Regions from separate parts of the Cupriavidus sp. SHE genome, predicted to be linked through region 2. Evidence: predicted binding sites of a transcription regulator. Region 2 holds the regulator's gene; the other holds the start of a gene.
What was found. Region 2 encodes FliA, which starts transcription of late flagellar genes. Its sites were predicted from a motif close to CTAAAGTTTNNNNNNNNNNNGCCGNTA; they were not measured.
Positions count from the first base shown of each region.

Region 1: a site for FliA is predicted at 1,212-1,238, ahead of RN01_RS20435 (DUF342 domain-containing protein). Genes of this name have one in related genera too.

Region 1 is NZ_JWMB01000042.1:39,737-43,149, reverse strand. Features, by position in the region: gene RN01_RS20445 (DUF1415 domain-containing protein) at 1-258, shown strand, start outside; gene RN01_RS20440 (SAM-dependent methyltransferase) at 307-1,137, opposite strand; gene RN01_RS20435 (DUF342 domain-containing protein) at 1,354-2,979, shown strand; gene RN01_RS20430 (response regulator transcription factor) at 3,218-3,413, shown strand, end outside.
Region 2 is NZ_JWMB01000023.1:62,246-65,658, reverse strand. Features, by position in the region: gene flhF (flagellar biosynthesis protein FlhF) at 1-732, shown strand, start outside; gene RN01_RS13160 (AAA family ATPase) at 745-1,560, shown strand; gene RN01_RS13155 (RNA polymerase sigma factor FliA) at 1,668-2,384, shown strand; gene RN01_RS13150 (flagellar protein FlhE) at 2,384-2,830, shown strand; gene RN01_RS13145 (porin) at 3,025-3,413, opposite strand, start outside.

The DNA.
Region 1 (3,413 bases), on a different contig from region 2:
CTGAAGCTCGAGGGTACGTTGCAGATTGCGAGTTTCCATCCGCACTACCAGTTCGAGGGTACCGAGCCCGACGACATCGAGAACTTCACGAATCGCGCGCCATATCCGATCCTGCATCTGCTGCGTGAAGACAGCATCGCGCGTGCCGCCGAAGCGTTCCCGGAGGCGGAGGACATCTACGAGCGCAATATGGAAACGATGCGCCGGCTCGGCCACGCAGGCTGGCTCGAATGGATGGCTGGCAAGAGCGATCTCTGAGGCGGTCTCCGGCGCGGTCTCCGATGCGTCCTCCGGACGCGGCCCGGATCAGGGCGCGGTGAAGAATCGCTCGTTCAGTTCTTCCAGGCCGAGCGATTCCAGCACATTGTGCAAGCGCTCGGCCGGACGGCGGCGCGGCAAATCCTTGTACTGGGCGATGATCAGTTCGTTCTTCATCGAGTGTTCCCAGCCCACTAGCTCCGTCACGCTGACCTGGTAGCCGTGCGCTTCAAGCTGCAGGCAGCGCAGCACGTTGGTGACCTGGCTGCCGAATTCTCGCGTGTGCAGTGGGTGGCGCCAGATTTCCGTCAGCGGATTGCCGGCCAGCAACTTGCCTTTGTGCTTGCGCAGCACGCTCGCGACCTCGGCCTGGCAGCAGGGCACCAGCACGATGTGCCGCGCCTGCTTGGCCAGCGCGAAGTGGATCGCATCGTCAGTGGCCGTATTGCACGCGTGGAGGGCCGTCACGACGTCGATGGTCTGCGGCAATGCGGGCGACGTGATCGAATCGGCCACGGAGAGGTTCAGGAACGACATCCCACCGAAGCCCAGGCGGCTGGCCAGCGCCTGCGAGCTGGTCACCAGTTCCTCGCGGGTCTCGATGCCGTAGATGTGTGAGCTGTCCTTCAGGTCCTTGAAGAAGAGATCGAAGAGGATGAACCCGAGATACGACTTGCCCGCGCCGTGGTCCACCAGCGAGACCGTGCCTTTTTCGTCCTTTACCTCGCGCAGCAGTGGCTCGATGAACTGGTACAGGTGATAGACCTGCTTGAGCTTGCGGCGGCTGTCCTGATTCATCTTGCCGTCACGCGTCAGGATGTGGAGTTCCTTGAGCAGTTCGATTGACTGGCCGGGACGGACTTCGTAGGTGCTGGACATCGGGGTGGTGCCTTGGGGCGGGGACATCGGAGGGCGCTAGTTTACCGAAATTGCGCCCCCCCTACTTTTGTGGGCTCAAGTTCACACCGCCGGCGCCGTTGAACATGGATCGACGACAAGCACAGTTGGCGACGGATTCGGTGGGTCTTTGCGGAAAGTCCCCGGGCGATGGGCCCAGGCCGGCTGTTGCGACATGCAGCATAGAGGCGGGGACACATGACAGCCGACGCGGGGTTGCGCCTGGAATTCAGCCAGCCTGGGAGCCAGGTCAGGGCTTGCTTTACACCGGACGCGGGCCACTTGCCGCCCGATCGCGCCAGTCTGGACGCTTCCCTGGAAGCTTGCCTGGCCGAGCACGGCTGGCAGGGCGCGCGGCTGGACGCCGCTGCCGTGAGGGGATTCCTGACGCAATGCCAATTGACCGATCGCGAGATCGACGCAGTGATCGGCAGCGTCCTGGATGGCGAATTCGAACTCGAAATCACGGCCGACAAGCTGCGGCTGTTGCTGACGCTGGTGAGCCCGGAAGGCGGCCGGCCAATCACGGCCGAAGAGATCGCCGCCGCCGCGGCTTCGATGGGGGTGGTGGCCTTGCTCGACAGCGCGGCGATCGGCGTTGCGCTGGAGGCCGGTAGCTGCGAGGGTCGCGAGATTGCGCGCGGCGTGGCGCCCCTGCAGGGTGAGACAGCACGCTTCGAGAGCCTCGTCCAGCCCCGCAGGCCTGTCCTGGCGGAGAACGAGGACGAGCGTGTCGACCTGCGCGATCTCGGTAGTCTCCTGCTCGTCAACCCGGGTACCGCGCTGATGCGCCGCACGCCGGCCAGATCGGGCAAGGACGGCATGGATGTACTTGGCAAGCCGATTCCGGCCGACGCTGTGGTGGATACGCCCTACGCGTCCGATCTGACCGGCGTGGCAACCGATCCGAATGATCCACTGCTGTTGATCGCCGTGATCGCAGGCTCGCCCCGGGTGTTGCCACATGGTGTGATCGTCAGTCCGGTGGTCGACGTCGATGCTGTCGACCTGCATTCCGGCAACGTCAATTTCGATGGCTCGCTCCGCGTGTCGGGCGATATCCGCACCGGCATGTCGGTACGTGTCACCGGTGATGTGGTTGTGCAGGGGACGATCGAAGCCGCCAGCGTGCAGGCCGGCGGCGATGTGATCGTCAAGGGCGGCATCATCGGCAAGGCAGAAACCGCGAGCGGTGGCGCCCCGAGTGAGATTGCCAGCGTGCGCAGCAAGGGCTCCGTTCATGCGCGCTTCATCCAGAATGCGATCGTCGAGGCGGTGGCCGAGGTAATCGTGGAGAGCGGGATCCGGCAGAGCGACGTCTCCGCGGGCGAACGGGTGGTGGTTGGCGCGCCGACCGCGCCAGGCAGCATCAGCGGCGGGCGTACACGGGCGATGCAGAGTGTCAGCACTGGGACCCTGGGCGCGCCGGCGGGTACGGCCACGACGGTGCAGGTCGGACTCAACCCGCTTGCCGACGAGCAGAAGGCGGAACTGGAAGTCCGGCGCGGCAAGATCGTCGAGGAACAGTGCAAACTCCAGCAACTCGTAGCGTTCTTTGCCAAGCACCCCGAGCGCGCCACGGGGGACATTCGCGAGAAGGCGCGTGCCACGATGTACAGGATCAATCGCGACCTGTTCGAACTCGACGCGGAGATCGCCCGCCTGGCCGAGCAGATGAAGCCGTCCGAGCAGGCGGAGATCGCGGTGGGCCGACATATCCACGGCGGCGTGACGCTGCAGGTCGGCCACAAGGTACTCAAAGTCATGGAAGACAAGCCGGGCGGCCAGATACGCGTAGTGGACGACCGCATCGCCGTGAACTGACGCGGGTGGCGCACCTCCGGGTCTTGTTTTCAAACGGACGCAGCGCGTTACGGGGAACGTGACACGTTACGCGAGTCGTAACGTCGCCTCCCCAGGCCACGCTGGCCTGATCGCCCTCCATCCCGCCTCCGGTAACGCATCGCCGCCACGCCGTGCCGTCGTCCGGTGCTCACCGCCGCTGGCACGGCGTTTGCGCCATGTGTCTCCGCAGACAAACAGCGGAGCACAGGAGCACACCATGGGCGCGATCGTGATTGAGAGCCATCCACTGACCAGGCTGGGTATGCAACGCCTGCTTGAACGTATGCCAGGCATCGGCCCGGTGGAGAGTATCGATCCCGAGGGGATCCTGCTGTTCGCGCATAGTCTGGAGGACGCACTGGTCATCTACGGCATGACAGTGGATGCCTTCGACAACTGGTATCTGCTGCGGC
Region 2 (3,413 bases):
GAGCGCTGGGTGGCGGGTACGCGTAAAACCGCGCGTGTGATCACGGGTGGCGCGGCCAGCAAGCTCGATGCGATCGCCGACACGCTGACGTTTCATGCGATTGGCGACACGACCTGGCGCGACCGCGGTGCTGTGCACTGGGTTGGTCACTGTGCAGTGCGGATTCCGGAAGGGACGGTTCGTGCGGTTGGACGCGCTCGCGATAACACGGCCGAGACCGGCACCGAAGCGTGCCTCGTTGTCTCCCGCATGGCGGATCGTGGTACCGGCGAAACGCTGGCGGTCGAGTACGTGCTGTGCGACGTGGCGCTGACCGATGACGCCGCGCAGGTCGCACGCTGGATGCAATGGGCGAACGCCGCGGACGAGCAGTTCCGCACGCTGCGTCATGCCGCCGAACACTTCGCGCAGGACAGCGATGCGTCGGACAGTCAGGGGACCAGCATGGTGTCGCTCCAGCTCGGGCTGACCACGCTGCGCCTGCAGCACACCCCCACCGCAACCGCGCCGGCGTTCCTGTCACGCCTGGCCGGCCGTGCCGCGACGCGTGCGAATGTGCCGGTGCCAGGCTCCGTGCTCAACGAGGGCATGGGTCGCCTGCTGGCGCTGCTGGATGTGCTGGAGAACTATCCGGGACGTGCCGCCTCGCCTGCGCTCGTCGGTGATATCACTGCCGACGCGGCAATGCAGGCGACAGTCGGACTGCCGCAGTTGGCAGTCGCGGGGGAGTAAGCCTTGAACGTCATGGGTTCCGATCAGGCAGAAAGCCTGCGCCGTCTGCTGGCGCCGCGCGTCACCCGGCGCATCGCGGTGGTTGCCGCCGATGCGGGGGCGGGCGCCACCACGGTGACACTGGGTCTGGCCAATGCGCTGGCCATGCAGGGCGAACGTGTTCTGCTCGTCGACGAGGATCGCCATGGCGTGCGTGCCACGCGTCTGTCGGGCGCCGCGCCTGTCGCAACGCTCGCCGATGCGCTGGCCGGCCGGGTGACCGCGGCCGCCGCGATTGGCACGCGCCCTGCCAGTGGCATCGCGGTGCTGCCGGCAGGTGATATCCAAGTCGACGCCGGGAACATGGACCGCGCGCTATCCGATCTGATTCCCGACATGCGGTCGGTGCTGATCGACGCGCGCACGGATGCAACCGGCGCGCTGTCGCCTCTGGCGGCAACCGCCCACAACGTGGTGATCGTCATGCGCCCGGAGGCAACGTCGATTACCGCGGCCTACGCGCGCATCAAGCGTCTGCATCACGAATACGCATGCCGCCGCTTCCATCTGGTCGTCAATATGGCGGCCGCCGAAGCGACCGTTGCCGCGCTGGCACGCAATCTTGCCCGTACCGCGAGCCAGTACCTCGGCGTCGAGGCTGGTCTGACCGGATACCTGCCGATCGACCCGCTGGTGGCCCGCGCATTGCAGCTTGGCCGTTGCGTGGTGGAGGCGTATCCCGCAGCGGCATCCACCAGCGCGCTGCGCCACATCGCCAGCGGTATCGGCGCATGGCCGTTGCGACACGAAACAACGCCCCAGGGAGCGGCTGTGGCCGTTCCCGCATGAAGCCAGAACAAGAAGTCGACAAGACCGGACACCGAGCCAGACAGTCAGCCGCGGCCATGCTTGCGCGGCGCTGGCACCGATAGAAAGCATTTACCGAGAGTTCCACCATGTACACGATTCAGGGAAAGCTCGAACAGGCAGACGTGGTCAAGTCGCACGCGCCGCTGGTGCGACGCATCGCGTTGCAGCTGGCGGCGAAGCTGCCGGCCAGCGTGCAGATCGACGACCTGATCCAGGCCGGCATGATCGGCCTGCTCGACGCCGCCAAGCGCTACGAGGACAACCATGGCGCGCGATTCGAGACCTATGCGAGCCAGCGCATTCGCGGCGCCATGCTCGACGAGGTGCGCGCCAACGATTGGCAATCGCGCAGTCTGCGCCAGTTCACACGCAAGATCGAACGCACGCAGCGCCAGCTCGAGCAGAAACTCGGCCGGAGCCCCATCGACTCCGAAGTGGCGAAGGAACTCGAAATGGGGCTGGAGGAGTATCAGGAACTGCTCAACGAAGTCCATGGCTGCCAGTTGCTGCACTATGAGGACTTCGAACGCTCCGGGGAGGAAGACTTCCTGGATCGGCACCTTGGGGTGACCGACGAAGCGAATCCGCTCACGGTGCTGATGGAATCCGGAATGCGTGACGCGCTGATCCGTGCCATCGAGAAGCTGCCCGAGCGCGAGAAGCTGGTGCTCTCGCTTTGCTACGACCAGGAGTTGAACCTGCGCGAGATCGGGGCCGTGCTGGAAGTGACCGAATCGCGCGTCTGCCAGATCCGCAGCCAGGCCATTACGCGGCTGCGCAACCAGCTTCGCGGCATGTTGTGATGCGTCATCTTCTGGCGTTCGCGTTGTGTCTTTGTCTGGCCCCCACATGGGTCGACGCGCAGACATACGTGCGCGCCACCTACGAGCTCAGTGGGTCGCGCTATGCCTGGACCAGCTCCGCGCAGGGACCGCTGATTGCCAGTCGCGGCCAGCGCACGATGTCGTCGCCGGTGTTGCCTCCCGGCACGATGCCTCAGGCAAGCGGCATCGTTACATCGGTACGCTGGCGCTACAGCTTCGTCAGCACCCCGCCGATCGATCTGGAAGCATACCTGTGTAACGCGCGACGCTGCGTGCTGCTGTCTGGCGCGCAGGGGAAGACCGATGCATTCGCGGGCGACGATGCGACTGGCGGGTTCGTGTTTGCCTACCGGGTTGCTGGCCGTGGGGGGCTGTCTCCCACCCTGCAAGGCCGCAGTAACGAGGTGACGGTGAGCTACCGATAGCGCGCCGGGCCCGGCGCAGCAATGAAACGGCCCTTGGACGGGTTCAATCAGCACGTATCTGCACCTATCTGCACGTCACTGGCACTACGGGTCGCTCGGCACAGGACTGCAGTCGTAAAAAAGCCCGCTCCCAGCCAGTCATGACCAGAAGCGGGCAGGTGGAGCCCAGTCTCAAGCCGACGAATGAAGTGCCGTCAGAAGACGTGCTTCATGCCAAGCATTGCGCCGAACTGCGAGCCGCCAGGCGCGGGCGATGCGCCGGTGGAAGCGCTGTCCACGGACAGCGCCAGCTTGCCGCCGTTGTCGATATAGCCAAGCGTGGTGTAGATGGACGTGCGCTTGGAGAAGGCGTAGCTGGCACGTAACGCGCCCAGCCACGCCTTGTCGGCGCTGTTGTGGTACTTGAGGTAGAACGCCTCGCCGGAGAGCGTCACCGCAGGAGTGATGTCGTAGGCGACACCGGCATAGAACATGTCGCTGCGCGGCGTGGCGATGGCACCGTTGCGACGCCCGATCCAGCCGGCGCCGATCTTGGCGCGGTCCACGAGCATGTAGCCACCGAGGGTGGCGCGATCATCCTTGA